DNA from 2 places in the Streptomyces sp. NPDC032091 genome. Region 1 is predicted to be linked to the other one. Evidence: riboswitches for the same ligand, from Rfam matches in the RefSeq annotation. Region 1 holds a riboswitch; the other holds the start of a gene.

Region 1 (6,958 bases):
GCCGCCGCCGCGCTCCTCGGCCGGTGTGCCCACGGCGAGCACCGTGCCCGGTGCGTCACCGAGCGCCGCCCGCACCGCGGCCGCCGCGCCCAGCCCGGCGGCCGCGATCAGGTTGTGCCCGCACGCGTGCCCCAGGCCGGGCAGGGCGTCGTACTCCATGAGCAGGGCCACCCGAGGCCCTTCGCCGCTGCCGGAGCGGGCGACGAACGCGGTCGGCAGTCCGGCCGTGCCCCGTTCGACGGCGAAGCCCTCCTGTTCGAGCTCGGCGCTCAGCAGGGCGCAGGCCCGATGCTCCGCGTAGGAGGGCTCGGGGTCGCGGTGCAGGGCGCAACCGATGTCCCAGAGCCTGCCGGCGCGCGAGGCCACCTCGTCCTCGATCCGGGCGTACGGGCCTTCAGGGGGCGACACGTGTCCTCCCATGTCAGGGGGTGGCGTCCGGCCTGTGGGGTTCGGCCTGTGGCGTTCGGGATTCCGGCCGCGAACGCTCCTGCTCGTGCCGCGCGTGCCCCGGGGCGCTCCGCACAAACCCGGACGGGGAGTGGCATGCCCGTGCGATCGAGCTCGTGGTCGGATTCCGGCCAGCGTCCGCGGACCACGTCGCGCAGGCTGGGCGCATGACCACACTGACCTACCGCCCGTTGGCCATCGCCCCCCACGTCCTCCAGGAGCTCCGCGACCACGACGACGCCGGTGTCGTCCCTCGCCCCTATGCCCTTGACGCGGCAGGAGCACCGTTGCGCTGCTGTCTGCGCCGGAGCCGCGCCGATGAGCGGATCTCGCTGGTGTCGTACGCTCCGCTGCGCAGGTGGGCGGCGGAGGTGGGCTGCGACCCGGGAGCCTATGACGAGACCGGCCCCGTCTTCGTCCACTCCGGCCGCTGTGAGGGCCCGGATCCGGTCTCCGGCCATGCGTTCGCCGAGACCGGAGCGCTGCGCGCCTTCCGCCGCTACGACACTGCGGGCCACATCACCGGTGGCGCGATCGTGCGGTTGCCGGACGATCCCGCCCAGTCGCAGGCGGCCGTGGACCAGGCCCTGCGCACGGCCTTCGCCTCCCCGGACGTCGCCCTCGTCCACGTACGGGCGGTGGAGTACGGCTGCTTCCTGTACGAGGTGCGCAGGCCCTGACCGGAGAGTGCCTGGCATTCGTTGTCTTGACAACAGTTGTCTCGACAATGATGCTGGGAGGGTGACAGCATCAAGCAGCGGTCTTCGCGACCACCTCGGGTACTGGCTGCGCCGGCTCTCCGACGAGGTCCACGGCCGCTTCGAGAAACAACTCGCGGAACACGGGGTGACCGTCTCCCAGTGGGCGGTCCTCATCACCGTCCACCGTGACGACGCCAGCACCACCCGGGAGGTGGCCCGCTACGTCGGCATCGACGCCGGCGCGGTCTCCCGCCTGGTCGACCGGCTGATCGCCAAGGGGCTGATGTCCCGCGAGAGCGACCCCGGATCCCGGCGCATCATGCGGCTCACCCTCACCGAGGCCGGCCGCGACCTCACACCGCGCCTGGCGGAGATCGCCGATCTCAACGACGCCCACTTCTTCGCCCACCTCGACCCGGCCCGGCGCCTCCTGCTGGAGGACTGGATCCGCGGTCTGGTCGGCGACGTCCCACCCGACCCCCCTGCCCCCGGAAAGGCCCCGCCATGAACACCCCCCACGCCACCGCCCGCTCGGTGACCAAGACCGTCGGCATCGACCGTCCCGCCGCGGAGGTCTTCGCCTACCTCCGCGACCCCGCGAACTGGCCCGCCTGGGCCGTCGTCAACGTCAAGGCCATCGAACCCACCGACGACCCCGACTGGTGGCTGATGGCCACCCCGCACGGGCCCGCCCGGCTCCGCATCCGCGCCAACGCCGCATTCGGTCTCCTCGACCACGACTACGTGGAGGAGCAGGCGTCCTGGCAGGTCCCGGCCCGCGTCGTCGCCAACGGCACCGGAGCGGAGTTCATGATGACCTTCTTCCAGCCGCCCGCCTTCACCGATGCCTACTTCGACGCGCAGACGGCCCTCGTGGACACCGAACTGGCCACGCTCAAAAGCATCCTGGAAAGTGCGGCGTGACACCGGGCGGGGTTCAGCGCACGGTGTCGGGCACAGGGCGGCCGGTGCCGTACGAGGCGGCCATGGGCGACGTACCGGTGGTGACGAACGCCTTGATCCCCGCCAGGTAGGAGTCCCGGTCGATCAGCCCGTCACGGTCGACGTCCAGGCCGTCGAAGGCCGCCGCGGCGTCGGACTCGGCGTTTCCGGCCGCCGTGCGCATGCGGGTGAACTCCGCACGGTCCAGGCGCCCGTCGCCGTCGGCGTCCGCGATGTCGAACAGGGAGCCCAGCGCGGGCCGGCAGGAGCGCTCGAACGCGTCATGCCCCACCCACGCGCGGTACTCCTCGAAGGTCACCCGGCCGTCGTGGTCACCGTCCATGTCCGCGAAGACCGCCTCGTGCGCCGCCCGCGACGCCACGACGACCGGGTGCGAGGTGTCGCGGCCCATGGCCGACGCCACCCGCTCCACCCGTCCGAGGTACTCGTCATGGGTCACCACACCGTCACCATCGACATCCAGCATGGCGAAGATGCGGTGCCGCGGAGAATCGGACACGGACTGGGACACGGGGCCTCCCGGCTGCCTTGGACGCACGACGACGCTCGCTCTGAGCACTGTCAGCGACCTTAGAAGCAGCGCACCGGAGGCGAATCGATACGCCGGAACCTCATCCCCTCCCCCGGCCCGCACATCACCCGTTCGCACCACACCGGCAGCCCGGGGAAGGAGACCGCGTAAGGTGAGGGCGCAGCTGGTTCGCCCCCCGTCAACTCCGTGGCGTGGTGCGTCGTAAGAGGGAACCCGGTGGGAATCCGGGACTGCCCCGCAGCGGTGAGCGGGAACGACCGCCGTCATACGCACTGGGACCGGAGCCGGTCCTGGGAAGCGACGGCCAGTAGGTGCCCGCCGGGAGACCGGCAGGCGTGTCCGCGAGTCCGAAGACCTGCCCGCTGCCCGTGCGCGACGAGCGCGTACGGAGACCCGAGGGCCTCGTGGGCGGGCCGGCGGCAGCGGGCACAGCGTGCCCGCCGCTCCTTCGCGCCCCGAACGCCGTCGGGTCGAGCCACGACTCGCGAAGGAGAGTTCCGTGACCACGGACATCACCGCAGGCTCCCGCGCCCACAAGGCGCCCGCCGACTCCCGGGTGACCCTCGCCCACATCATGAGCGAGCACGACACCAACCTCTACGGCACCATCCACGGAGGCGTCGTCATGAAGCTCATCGACGACGCGGCCGCGGCCTCGGCCGGCCGCCATGCCGACGGGCCGGCCGTGACGGTCTCCGTGGACCGCATGACCTTCCTCGCCCCGGCCCGCGCCGGGGACCTCCTCACCGTCCACGCCCTCCTCGAACGCGCCGGCCGCACCTCGATGACGGTGGGCGTACGCGTCACCGCCGAACGCTGGAACGCCACCACCACTCCCGCGACCGACGTGGCCACGGCCCGCCTGACCTTCGTCGCCATAGACGCCGAGGGGCGGCCGCGACCGGTCCCCGGTCTGCTGGAGGCGTAGGCGGCGACGTCAGTACCTCGCGGCGGCGGGTGTCGGTGTGGCGTGTACGGAGCCGAGCAGGCGCAGGGCCTGTGCGCTGGGGCTGCCGGGCTCCGCCTGGTAGACGACGAGCTGCTGGCCCGGGGCGGCCCGTACGTCGAAGGCGTGGTAGGTGAGGTGCAGGGCGCCGACGTCGGGGTGGAGGAAGTGCTTGGCCGCGCGGGTCTTGGCGCGGACGGTGTGGGTGCTCCACAGGCGGGCGAAGTCCGCGCTGCGTGCGCGCAGTCCGTCGACGAGGACGCGCAGCCGGGGGTGTGCGGGATGCAGGCCTTCGGCTTCGCGGAGGTGGCCGACGACGGCTTCGGCCGTGTGGTCCCACCGGGGGTGGAAGGGGCGGCTCGCCGGGTCGAGGAAGACCATCGTGGCGAGGTTGTCCGCCGGGTCGAAGGGGGCGTAGAGGGCTTCGGCGAGGGCGTTGGCGGCGAGGACGTCGAGGGTCGGGGCGATGACGAAGGCGGGGGTGTCGGGGTAGCCGTCGATCAGCGTCCGCAGGGCGGGGTCGGCCCGGGGCATGTCGGTGCGGTGGGGGCGGGCCGGGCTCGTGCCGGCCAGCCGGTGCAGGTGGGCGGCGGTGTCGGCGTCGAGGAGCAGGGCGCGGCCGAGGGCGTCCACGACGGGGGGCGAGGGGTGGCGTTCGCGGCCTTGTTCCAGGCGGGTGTAGTAGTCGGCGTTCACGCCGGCCAGGACGGCCACCTCCTCGCGCCGTAGCCCCGGTACCCGGCGCAGGCCGTGGCTCGCCATGCCGACCTCGTCCGGTCGGACGGAGGCGCGGCGTGCGCGCAGGAACTCACCCAGGTGGTTGCCGGTCATGACCTGAAGGTTAGGGCGCCGGCCGCGGGCGGTGCCTGGGTGTGCCGCACCCAGGCGGGGTGCGGCCTGGTGGCTGCGCGGCGCCCGGCGCAGAGTCGGTGCCCTGCCGAGAAAGAGGGAGCCGGGATGTTGAGTACCCACATGGCCAAGGTCGTCGCCGTCACCGGGGCGAGCAGCGGGATCGGTGAGGCGACCGCCCGCCGGCTCGCCGCCGACGGCCACCGCGTGTTCCTCGGAGCACGCCGCACCGAGCGTCTCCAGCGGATCGCCCGGGAGATCACCGCCAGCGGCGGCACGGCGGAGGCCCGCCGGCTGGACGTCACCGACCTCGCCGATGTGCAGGGGTTCGTCCGGGCCGCCCGCGAGCGCTACGGGCGGGTGGACGTGCTGGTCAACAACGCGGGCGTCATGCCGCTCTCGCCGCTGGAGGAGCTACGGACGCGGGAGTGGGACCGGATGATCGACGTGAACGTGCGGGGCGTCCTGCACGGGATCGCCGCCGTGCTCCCCGGGATGCGCGCCCAGGGCGGCGGGCACGTCGTCAACGTCGCGTCCGTCGGAGCGTACGAGGTCGTGCCCACCGCCGCCGTCTACTGCGCCACCAAGTACGCCGTCCGCGCGATCAGCGAGGGTCTGCGCAAGGAGTCCGCCGGCGACGTCCGGGTGACGGTGGTCTCCCCCGGGGTGACCGTGTCCGAACTCGCCGACCACCTCACGGATCCGGCCGCCCGGGAGGCGATGCGCAGCTACCGCTCGGTCGCGCTGCCGGCCGGCGCCATCGCGGACGCCATCGCCTACGCCGTCTCCCAGCCGCCCGAGGTCGACGTCAACGAGATCGTGGTCCGTCCCTCCGCGAGCACCCAGTGAGCGGCGGAGCCGGCCCGTGCTCCCGGGGCGCGCGGCCTCCTACCAGCCCCCGGTGAGGTCGCGGGCGGAGGCGAAGGTGCCATCGCCCCGGCCCGCCCAGGCCTTCAGGGTTCCGGTGGTGTCGTCTCGGGCGATGAGGCCCGCGTGGCCGTCCTTGGTGAGGGCTCCGGCGGTGGTCTGGGAGAAGTTCCAGCCGCCGGTGACGTCCTTGGCGTTGTTGAAGTAGCCGCCCGCGTTGTGCGTCCACATCTTCAACGTGCCGGAGCCGTCCTTGGCGACGATGTCCGCCTGCCCGTCCCCGTTGAAGTCCGCCAGGACGGTCTGGGTGAAGTTCCAGCCCGAGGTGAGCTGCCGGGCGGCTCCGAAGGTGCCGTCACCGTGGCCGGCCCAGATCTTGAGGTTGCCGGAGGAGTCACGGGCGATGATGTCCGCCTTGCCGTCCCCGTCCACATCACCCACGGCGGTCTGCGTGAACTCCCACCCGGACGTGACCTGCTTCGCGGCCCCGAACGTACCGTCACCCCGGCCCAGCCACATCTTCAGGTTCCCCGAGCCGTCACGGGCCATGAGGTCGGCCTTGCCGTCGCCGTCGAAGTCGGCGGCGGTGGTCTGGGTGAAGGGACGCCAGCCGCCGGTGACGTCGGTGGGTGAGGAGAAGGTGCCGTCGCCTCGCCCGAGCCACATCTTCAGTGTGCCGGTGGCGTCGTGGCAGGCGACGAGGTCCGCGATGCCGTCGCCGTTGAAGTCGCCGGCCGTTGTCTGGGACATGGCCGGCGGGATGCCGTTGGCGCCGGCGGCGAGGGTGTCGGCGAGGTGCTTGGTACCGAGGTCGTTGAAGTGGAGGTGGTCGGCCGGGTCCACATAGGCGTCCTGGAGACGGCTGGGGACGTCGGGGTCCCGGGTGGCGAGGTCGAAGTCGGTGTAGGCGTCGATGTCATGGGTGGTGCGGATGTAGGCGTTGATGCCCTGGCGCACGTTCTCGTGGGCGTCGCTGTAGGCGCTGTTGCCGCCGAACGGGGGAAGCGTGGCGACGGTGATGCGCAGACCGCGGGCCCGGGCCTGTGCGGCGATGCGCTGGATCCCCTCCTTCAGGGCGCTGACGTCGGCGTTGCCGAGGAGGATGTCGTTGACGCCCTCGTACAGGACGACGGCGCTGGCGTTGGGCTGGGCGAAGACGTCGCGGTCGAGGCGGGTGAGGGCGCTGGGGCCGGCCTGGTCGGTGCGGTCCAGCAGGATCCGGTTGGCGGAGATACCGGCGTTGAGGACGCCGGGGGCGGAGGCGCGCCCGTTCAGGGCGGCGGCGTAGTGGTCGGGCCAGCGGTGGTTGGCGTCCTTCGTGGTGTGGGCGCCGTCGGTCTGGGAGTCTCCCAGGGCGACGACGGTCCCGGGGTTCCCGCTCGTGGCGACGTCCACGCCGCTGAGCAGGGTCCAGAAGGAGAAGGAGCCGGTGAAGGCCGTTCCGCTGGTGTCGGACGTGTGGTCGCCGCCCAGACGGCTGGTGGTGTACGAGGTGGCCAGGGCGTACGAATGGATCGGGGCCGCGGTGACGGAGTCCGGCAGGTGGACACTGACCAGGAGGTCCTGGTCGGGGGTGACGGGGAAATCGACGGGGTCGCTCACGAGTTCCCCGCCCGCCGGGATGGTGGCCTGCCCGCTGCCCCCGAAGGTCAG
Region 2 (6,958 bases), on a different contig from region 1:
CCATCACGGCCTGGACGCCCGTGCCGGTGCGCTGACCACCCGGGTGACGGAGAACCTGCTGCGCGTGTTCGCCGCCGGCCCGGCCGGCCGGACGCACCCGGCGCAGGACAACGTCAAGGCGGTGTACGGGGGTTCGTGAGGCCTCCGGGCACCCGAATTCCGGTGGACCGGGCACGGCCGGGGTGCCTAGGATCAGGGCGACGGCATCGCGTGCCGGTCACCGACCGGGTGAGGCATGGAGGTGCCGTGACATGCCTTGTGGAGGCATTCACACATGTCCGTGCAGTTGAACCACACGATCGTCCACTCCCGTGACAACCGGGAGTCCGCCACGTTCCTGGCACACATCCTCGGTCTCGAAGTCGGCCCGGAGTGGGGCCCGTTCATCCCGGTGGAGACCGGCAACGGGGTGACCCTGGACTTCGCCACCATCCCGTTCGAGTCCATCACCCCGCAGCACTACGCGTTCCTCATCTCGGAGGAGGAGTTCGACTCCGCCTTCGAGAAGATCCGGGCGGGCGGCATCGAGTACTTCGCCGATCCGCACCGCAAGCACCCGGGCGAGATCAACCACAACGACGGCGGGCGCGGGGTCTACTTCCTCGACCCCGCCGGCCATGCCATGGAGATCATCACCCGCCCGTACGGCGGCTGATGAGCAACCGAGGGGCCCGCCGCGCACCGTGCGGCGGGCCCTTCGCGCACCCTCCCCCTCCCCCGGGCACCCCCGGCGGCGCGGAACCCTGGACAGATAGTCTGCACACAGATAATCTGCGAGCAGATGAACAACCCGGCGACAGAGGAGAACGCGTCATGTGGACGTACGAGCACAGCATCGAGACCGGCGCCGACCCCTCGGCGATCTGGCGCCTCTGGGCCGACGTCGAGAACTGGGGTGACTGGAATCCCGGCATCGAGCGCATCGAGATCGACGGCCCCTTCGCCGCCGGAGCCCGCATCACGATGACGCCGCCCGGCGAGGACCCGGTACCGCTGGTCGTCGCCGAGGCCGTCGAGGACGCGCTCTTCGTCGACGAGGCCCGGTTCGGCGGGCTGCTCCTGCGGACGGTCCACCGGATCGACCCCACCCCCGACGGCCCGGTCCGCATCACCTACCGGATGGAGATCACCGGCGACGGAGCGGACGAGGCCGGCGCCGAGATCGGCCCGGGCATCACCGCCGACTGGCCCGAGACCATGGCCGCGCTGGCGGAGTCGGCGGCGCGCTGATGGCCCTCAGCCCCGGCGAGAGCCCCGGCTTCCTCCTCTGGCACGCCACCCTGCGCTGGCAGCGGGAGGTCTCGGCGGCACTGACCCCGCTCGGCCTCACCCACGTCCAGTTCGTCCTGCTGGCCTGTGCCTGGTGGCTCAACGGCCAGGGCGAGCACCCCAACCAGCTGGCCCTGGCGCGCCAGGCCGGCACGGACGTCAAGATGACCTCCCAGGTGCTGCGCGCCTTGGAACAGAAGGGGCTCGTCGAGCGCGAGGTCGACCCGGCCGACACCCGCGCCAAGCGGCTGCGCGTCACCGCCGCCGGGGCCGAGCTGGCACCCCGCGCCGTGGCCGCCGTCGAGGAGGCCGACGCGCGGTTCTTCCGCACGGTCCCCCTCGACGACGCGGTCCCCCTGCTCAGGCGGCTGGCCCAGCCGGAGGCCTGACGGCCGGCAGCCCTCCGCCGGCCGCCGGGTCCCCGCCGGCGGGCCGGTCCGGGAGGTACACGATGTTCGCAGCGCCCGTCGCGGGATGGACGGCGACATGGGCGCGGACCCCGTAGACCTCCGCCAGCAGTTGCTCCGTGAGCACGTCCCGCGGCGCCCCCTGCGCCACCACCCGGCCGCCGGACAGCACGTACAGCCGGTCGCAGAAGGACGCGGCCAGGTTGAGGTCGTGCAGCACGAGCAGGCTCGTCACGGGAAGCCGCCGGACCAGGCCCAGGACCTCCAGCTGACAGCGGATGTCCAGGTGGTTCGTCGGCTCGTCCAGCGCCAGCAGCCCGGGCTCCTGCACGAGGGCGCGGGCGACGAGCGCACGCTGGCGCTCACCGCCCGAGAGCCCGTCGAAGCGGCGCCCGGCGAAGGCGGAGGCGCCGACGCCTTCCAAGGCGTCGGCGACGCGCCGGCGGTCGTCCGGACCGTCCTGCTCCCAGAACCGCTTGTGCGGGCTGCGGCCCATGGACACGACCTCGCGGACCGTCAGCCCGAAGGTGCCCGCCGCGTCCTGCGGGACCACCGCCACCCGCCGGGCGCGCTCCTTGACGCCCAGCGCGGCGGCATCGGCCCCGTCGAGCAGCACCCGGCCTGCGGTGGGCTGCAGGGTGCCGTAGACGCAGCGCAGCAGGGTCGTCTTGCCGCTGCCGTTCGGCCCGACGACCCCGACCGTCTCGCCCGGCCGGGCGGCGAGGCCGACGCCGTCCAGCAGCGTGCGCCCGTCGACCGCGTAACGCAGGGCCTCGACCGCGAGTTCCGCCGGACGGCCCGTCATCCGGCCACCCCCTCGCTCCGGGTGGACCTGCGCAGCATCCACAGGAAGAACGGGCCGCCCACCAGCGCGGTGACCACCCCGACGGGTATCTCCTCGGGCGCGGCCGCCGTGCGGGCCAGCAGGTCGGCCAGGGTCAGGAACACCGCCCCGGCGAGCGCGCAGACGGGCAGCAGCGCCCGGTGCCCGGCCCCCACCACCATGCGGGCGGCGTGCGGAACCATCAGCCCGACAAAACCGATCGCCCCGCTGTAGGCCACGAGCACCCCGATCACGAGGGAGGCGAGGACGAAGACGGCGGCCCGGAAGCGGCCGGTGTCCAGGCCGAGGGTCCGCGCCCCCTCCTCCCCGGCGAGCAGCAGGTCCAGCGGGCGTGCGAGGGCGACGAGCAGAGCGGTTCCGGCCAGCAGCGCGGCGGCCGGCAGGGCGAGTTCGTGCCAGCGGGCCCCGCCCAGGCCGCCGAGGGTCCAGAACAGCACGGACCGCATCTGGTCCGGATGGGCGGCCAGCACGAGCACCAGGCTGGTCAGAGCGGACAGCACGTACTGCACGGCCACCCCGGCCAGGATCAGCCGGCCCGTGGTCATGGTGCCGCCGCGCCGGGCCAGCGCGTAGACGGCGACGAGCGCGGCGAGGGAGCCGGCGAAGGCGGCCAGCGGGAGCCCGACGGCGCCGCCCGCCCCCACGCCCAGCACGATGACCAGCACGGCCCCCGCCGAGGCGCCCGAGGAGGCCCCCAGCAGGAAGGGGTCCGCGAGCGCGTTGCGGACGAGGGCCTGGAGCACGGCGCCCGCGACCGCGAGGCCGGCGCCGACCACGGCCCCGAGCAGCACCCGCGGCATCCGGACGTCCCACACGATGGAAGCGAAGGCTCCGCGACGCCCGGGCCCGCCCGACAGGGCGTCGAGCACCTGTCCGGGACCGATGCGCACGGGCCCCAGCGCCAGCCCCGCCACCGCCGAGCCCGCCAGCGCGGCCGCCAGCAGCACCAGTACGGCCGCGGTGCGACGGCGGCCGGTCACGCGGCGTCGGGGTGCAACTGGCGGCCCAGGGACTCCACGGCGTCGGCGACGCGCACGCCGAGGACGGCCGAGGAGAGCGGGAGCACGACGAACCGCCGGTTCTTCACCGCGGGAACCTCCGCCAGTGCCGGATCGTTCAACAGGCGCTGCTTCTTGGTCTCCACGGTGGTGCCGCCGTAGTCGTAGATGAGGACGACCTCGGGCCCGCGCTCGATGACCTTCTCCCACGACACGTCGCCGAAGGTGGCGTCGAGGTCGGCGAAGACGTTCGTCCCCCCGGCGAGGGAGACGATCTCGTTGCCGATGCCGTTGCCCCCGGAGGTGAAGGCGGAGCCCTCGCCCGAGTCGTAGACGAAGACGGCCGGGCGGGCCCGGTCCTTGACCCGCGCGGTGACGGCGTCGATCCGGCGCTGCTCCTCCTCGATCAGGGCCGTGCCGCGCTCGGGCACGCCGAAGGTCCGGGCGACCTCGGTGATCTCGGTCTTCAGCTGCGCGAGCCCGACCCGGCCCGGGGTGCAGTACTCGACGCTGAGCCGGGAGCCGATGCCGGACGCGGCCAGCCCCTCCCGGTCGCGGCCCTGCCCCTTGTCGAAGGCGCTGGAGTAGCCGCCGTACACGAAGTCCGGGTCGGCGCCGAGGAGGACCTCCTTCGAGGGGTACTCCTTCGCGAGGACCTTGATGCCCGCGTAGGCGCTCCGGTAGGCCGGGAGGACGGAGTCGTCGAGGTACGCCGTGCCCGCCATCCGGTCCTGCAGGCCGAGGGCGAGCAGCATCTCGGTGGCGTGCTGGTTCATGGTGACGGCGCGTCGGGGCGGGGCCTGGTAGGTGGTGGCGACACCGCAGTTGGTGACGGTGTACGGGAACCCGGGCGCCGCGTGCGCGCCGGGAGCGGACCCTCCCGCCCCGGACGGACCGGCGCACGCGGTCAGGGTCGTCAGTGTCGTCAGGAGCGCGAGCGCGGGGAGCGGGCGCAGGGCTGCGCGGAAACGCGGCATGGTGAGGCCTCTCCGGGGGATCCTCGTCCCCGGTCGAAGTGAAGAGGCGGCGCGTCAGTGTCTGACTCCCGGGGCCCCGTGCAAGGGGCCGCCGGTCACAGTGGCGGGACCGCACCGGATTCGCACCGGTTTCCTGTCCTGCACCGCCCGGGACAATGCGGCCAAGTCTGCCAGATGCGGTGTTTGCCCCATGAAGGCCCTCGAACGCCGCCGGTGGCGGGACCGGCCCGTACGGAGGATCGTGGGCGGCGAGGGGGGTGGAGGAGGTCGGTCATGCGTCACGGCAGCCACACGGGCCACGCGGGTCCGGGGCGCGCGGCCAAGGCCGCCCGTCTCCTCCTGGCTCCCCTCCTCGCGGCGCTGCTGCTCGGCGCGGGCACCGGCGGCTCCGGCGAGACCGTCTCCCTCGACGGTGACCGGCCCGGGGAGCGCCTCGACGTCACCCTCACCCGGGTCGTCGACCCCGCGGGCCCGGCGCCGGCGCCCGGGGCCGACCGGCTGGTCGCCGTGGAGCTGCGCCTGGAGAACACGGGGACCGTGCCGTACGAGGACTCCCCCGCCCCGTCCGCGCACCTCCTGGACACCACAGGGCGGCGGTTCACCGGTCTCGGGGATGCCACGGACGCGGGCCCGGCCCTTCCCGACACCCTCACCCTCGCCCCGGGCCGGTCGGCCGCGGGCTACGTCGTCTTCCGGCTGCCGCGGGAAGCCCGCCCGGCGGCGGTGCAGTTCGCACTGGACTCCGGGCTCGGAGACGACGTCGCGCACTGGAGCCTGTCCTGAGGCCCTGCGGAAACCGGCCGGAAATTATCTCGACGCATCTAGTGACTTAGCAGGCACTCGACAGTAGAACTTGTTCCCACTCCATCGAGAGTGAGGAACGCCACATGAGTGACAAGTCCCTGCACAGCAAGGTGTCCAAGGGTGTCTCCCGGCGCGGATTCATCGCTGGAACCGGTTCTCTTCTGGGAGCCATGGCGCTTTCCGTCAACACCAGCGCCGCCCGCGCGAATCCCGCCACCGGCTCCACCGTCGCGCACGCCCCCCTCGCGTCCGGGACCCGTGTCCCGGCCCTCGTCATCGGCACCGGTTACGGCGGCTCGGTCGCCGCGTTGCGGCTCGCCCAGGCCGGCGTCGACGTCCACATGGTCGAGATGGGCATGGCCTGGGACACCCCGGGCACCGACGGCAAGATCTTCGCCAACACCACCAAGCCCGACTACCGCTCCTTCTGGCTGCGCACCCGCACGAAGGCGCCGCTGAGCAACTTCCTCGGCTTCCCCATCGACAAGGACGTCCCGAAGTACACGGGCATCCTCGACGCCGAGGAGATGGGCGGGATCATCGTCTACCAGGGCCGCGGCGTCGGCGGCGGCTCGCTCGTCAACGGCGGTATGGCGGTGACCCCCAAGCGGCAGAACTTCGCCGCGATCCTCCCCACGGTGGACCCCGACGAGATGTACTCCACCTACTACCCCCGGGCCAACGCCGGCCTCGGGGTGGGCCTCGTCGACCCCGACTGGTTCGAGACGGTGGACTGCTACCAGTTCGCCCGCGTGGGCCGCAGGCACGCCCAGCGCTCCGGCTTCCCCTTCGTCTTCGTGCCCGACGTCTACGACTGGGACTACATGAAGCAGGAGGTGGCCGGAACCGTCCCCAAGTCCGCCGTGGACGGGGAGATCCTCTACGGCAACAACGCCGGCAAGAAGTCCCTCCAGAAGACCTACCTCGCCACCGCGCGGGCGACCGGCAAGGTGGCCATCTCCCCCCTGCACCGCGTCACCACCGTCTCCCCCTCGGACGGTGGCGGCTACACGGTCGCCATGGAGGAGCTGAACACCTCCGGCGACGTGGTCGCCGTCAAGAGCGTCACCGCCGACCGGGTGTTCTTCGCCGCCGGCAGCGTCGGCACCAGCAAGCTGCTGGTCCGGCTGAAGGCCACCGGGGCGCTGCCGCTGCTCAACGACGAGATCGGCAAGGGCTGGGGCGACAACGGCAACGTCATGTGCGGCCGGGCGAACCACCTGTGGGACCCGACGGGCAAGGTGCAGGCGTCCATCCCCTGCGGGGGCATCGACAACTGGGACGCGGGCGGCGCCTTCGCCGAGGTGGCCCCGCTTCCGACCGGCATCGAGACCTACGCCTCCTTCTACCTCTCCATCACCAAGAACCCCAACCGCGCCCAGTTCACCTGGAACGCGGCGACGGGCAAGGTCGAGCTGAACTGGCAGACCGCCTGGAAGCAGCCGTCGATCGACATGGCGAAGACCATCTTCGACAAGATCAACGCGAAGGAGGGGACGATCTACCGCAGCGACCTCTTCGGCACCAACAAGGTCTGGGGCGACCACCTCACGTACCACCCGCTCGGCGGCGCGGTGCTGGGCAAGGCCACCGACAACTACGGCCGGCTGCACGGCCACCCGGGCCTGTACGTCATCGACGGGGCGCTGATCCCCGGCA

Evidence for each region. Region 1 has a riboswitch for cobalamin ahead of ACZ5NJ_RS04805 (acyl-CoA thioesterase). Riboswitches for the same ligand answer to the same signal wherever they lie in the genome.
Region 2: another riboswitch for cobalamin. It lies ahead of ACZ5NJ_RS24980 (ABC transporter substrate-binding protein); the one in region 1 lies ahead of ACZ5NJ_RS04805 (acyl-CoA thioesterase).

What each region holds. Positions count from the first base shown of each region.
Region 1 is NZ_JBVILR010000002.1:396,123-403,080, reverse strand. Features, by position in the region: gene ACZ5NJ_RS04830 (amidohydrolase) at 1-408, opposite strand, end outside; gene ACZ5NJ_RS04825 (DUF1203 domain-containing protein) at 615-1,127, shown strand; gene ACZ5NJ_RS04820 (MarR family winged helix-turn-helix transcriptional regulator) at 1,189-1,656, shown strand; gene ACZ5NJ_RS04815 (SRPBCC family protein) at 1,653-2,072, shown strand; gene ACZ5NJ_RS04810 (EF-hand domain-containing protein) at 2,086-2,577, opposite strand; cobalamin riboswitch at 2,791-3,020, shown strand; gene ACZ5NJ_RS04805 (acyl-CoA thioesterase) at 3,143-3,571, shown strand; gene ACZ5NJ_RS04800 (helix-turn-helix transcriptional regulator) at 3,581-4,420, opposite strand; gene ACZ5NJ_RS04795 (SDR family oxidoreductase) at 4,547-5,287, shown strand; gene ACZ5NJ_RS04790 (FG-GAP-like repeat-containing protein) at 5,327-6,958, opposite strand, start outside.
Region 2 is NZ_JBVILR010000016.1:182,088-189,045, reverse strand. Features, by position in the region: gene ACZ5NJ_RS25010 (N,N-dimethylformamidase beta subunit family domain-containing protein) at 1-139, shown strand, start outside; gene ACZ5NJ_RS25005 (VOC family protein) at 275-655, shown strand; gene ACZ5NJ_RS25000 (SRPBCC family protein) at 814-1,230, shown strand; gene ACZ5NJ_RS24995 (MarR family winged helix-turn-helix transcriptional regulator) at 1,230-1,658, shown strand; gene ACZ5NJ_RS24990 (ABC transporter ATP-binding protein) at 1,630-2,481, opposite strand; gene ACZ5NJ_RS24985 (FecCD family ABC transporter permease) at 2,478-3,500, opposite strand; gene ACZ5NJ_RS24980 (ABC transporter substrate-binding protein) at 3,497-4,495, opposite strand; cobalamin riboswitch at 4,531-4,672, opposite strand; gene ACZ5NJ_RS24975 (DUF4352 domain-containing protein) at 4,769-5,278, shown strand; gene ACZ5NJ_RS24970 (GMC oxidoreductase) at 5,383-6,958, shown strand, end outside.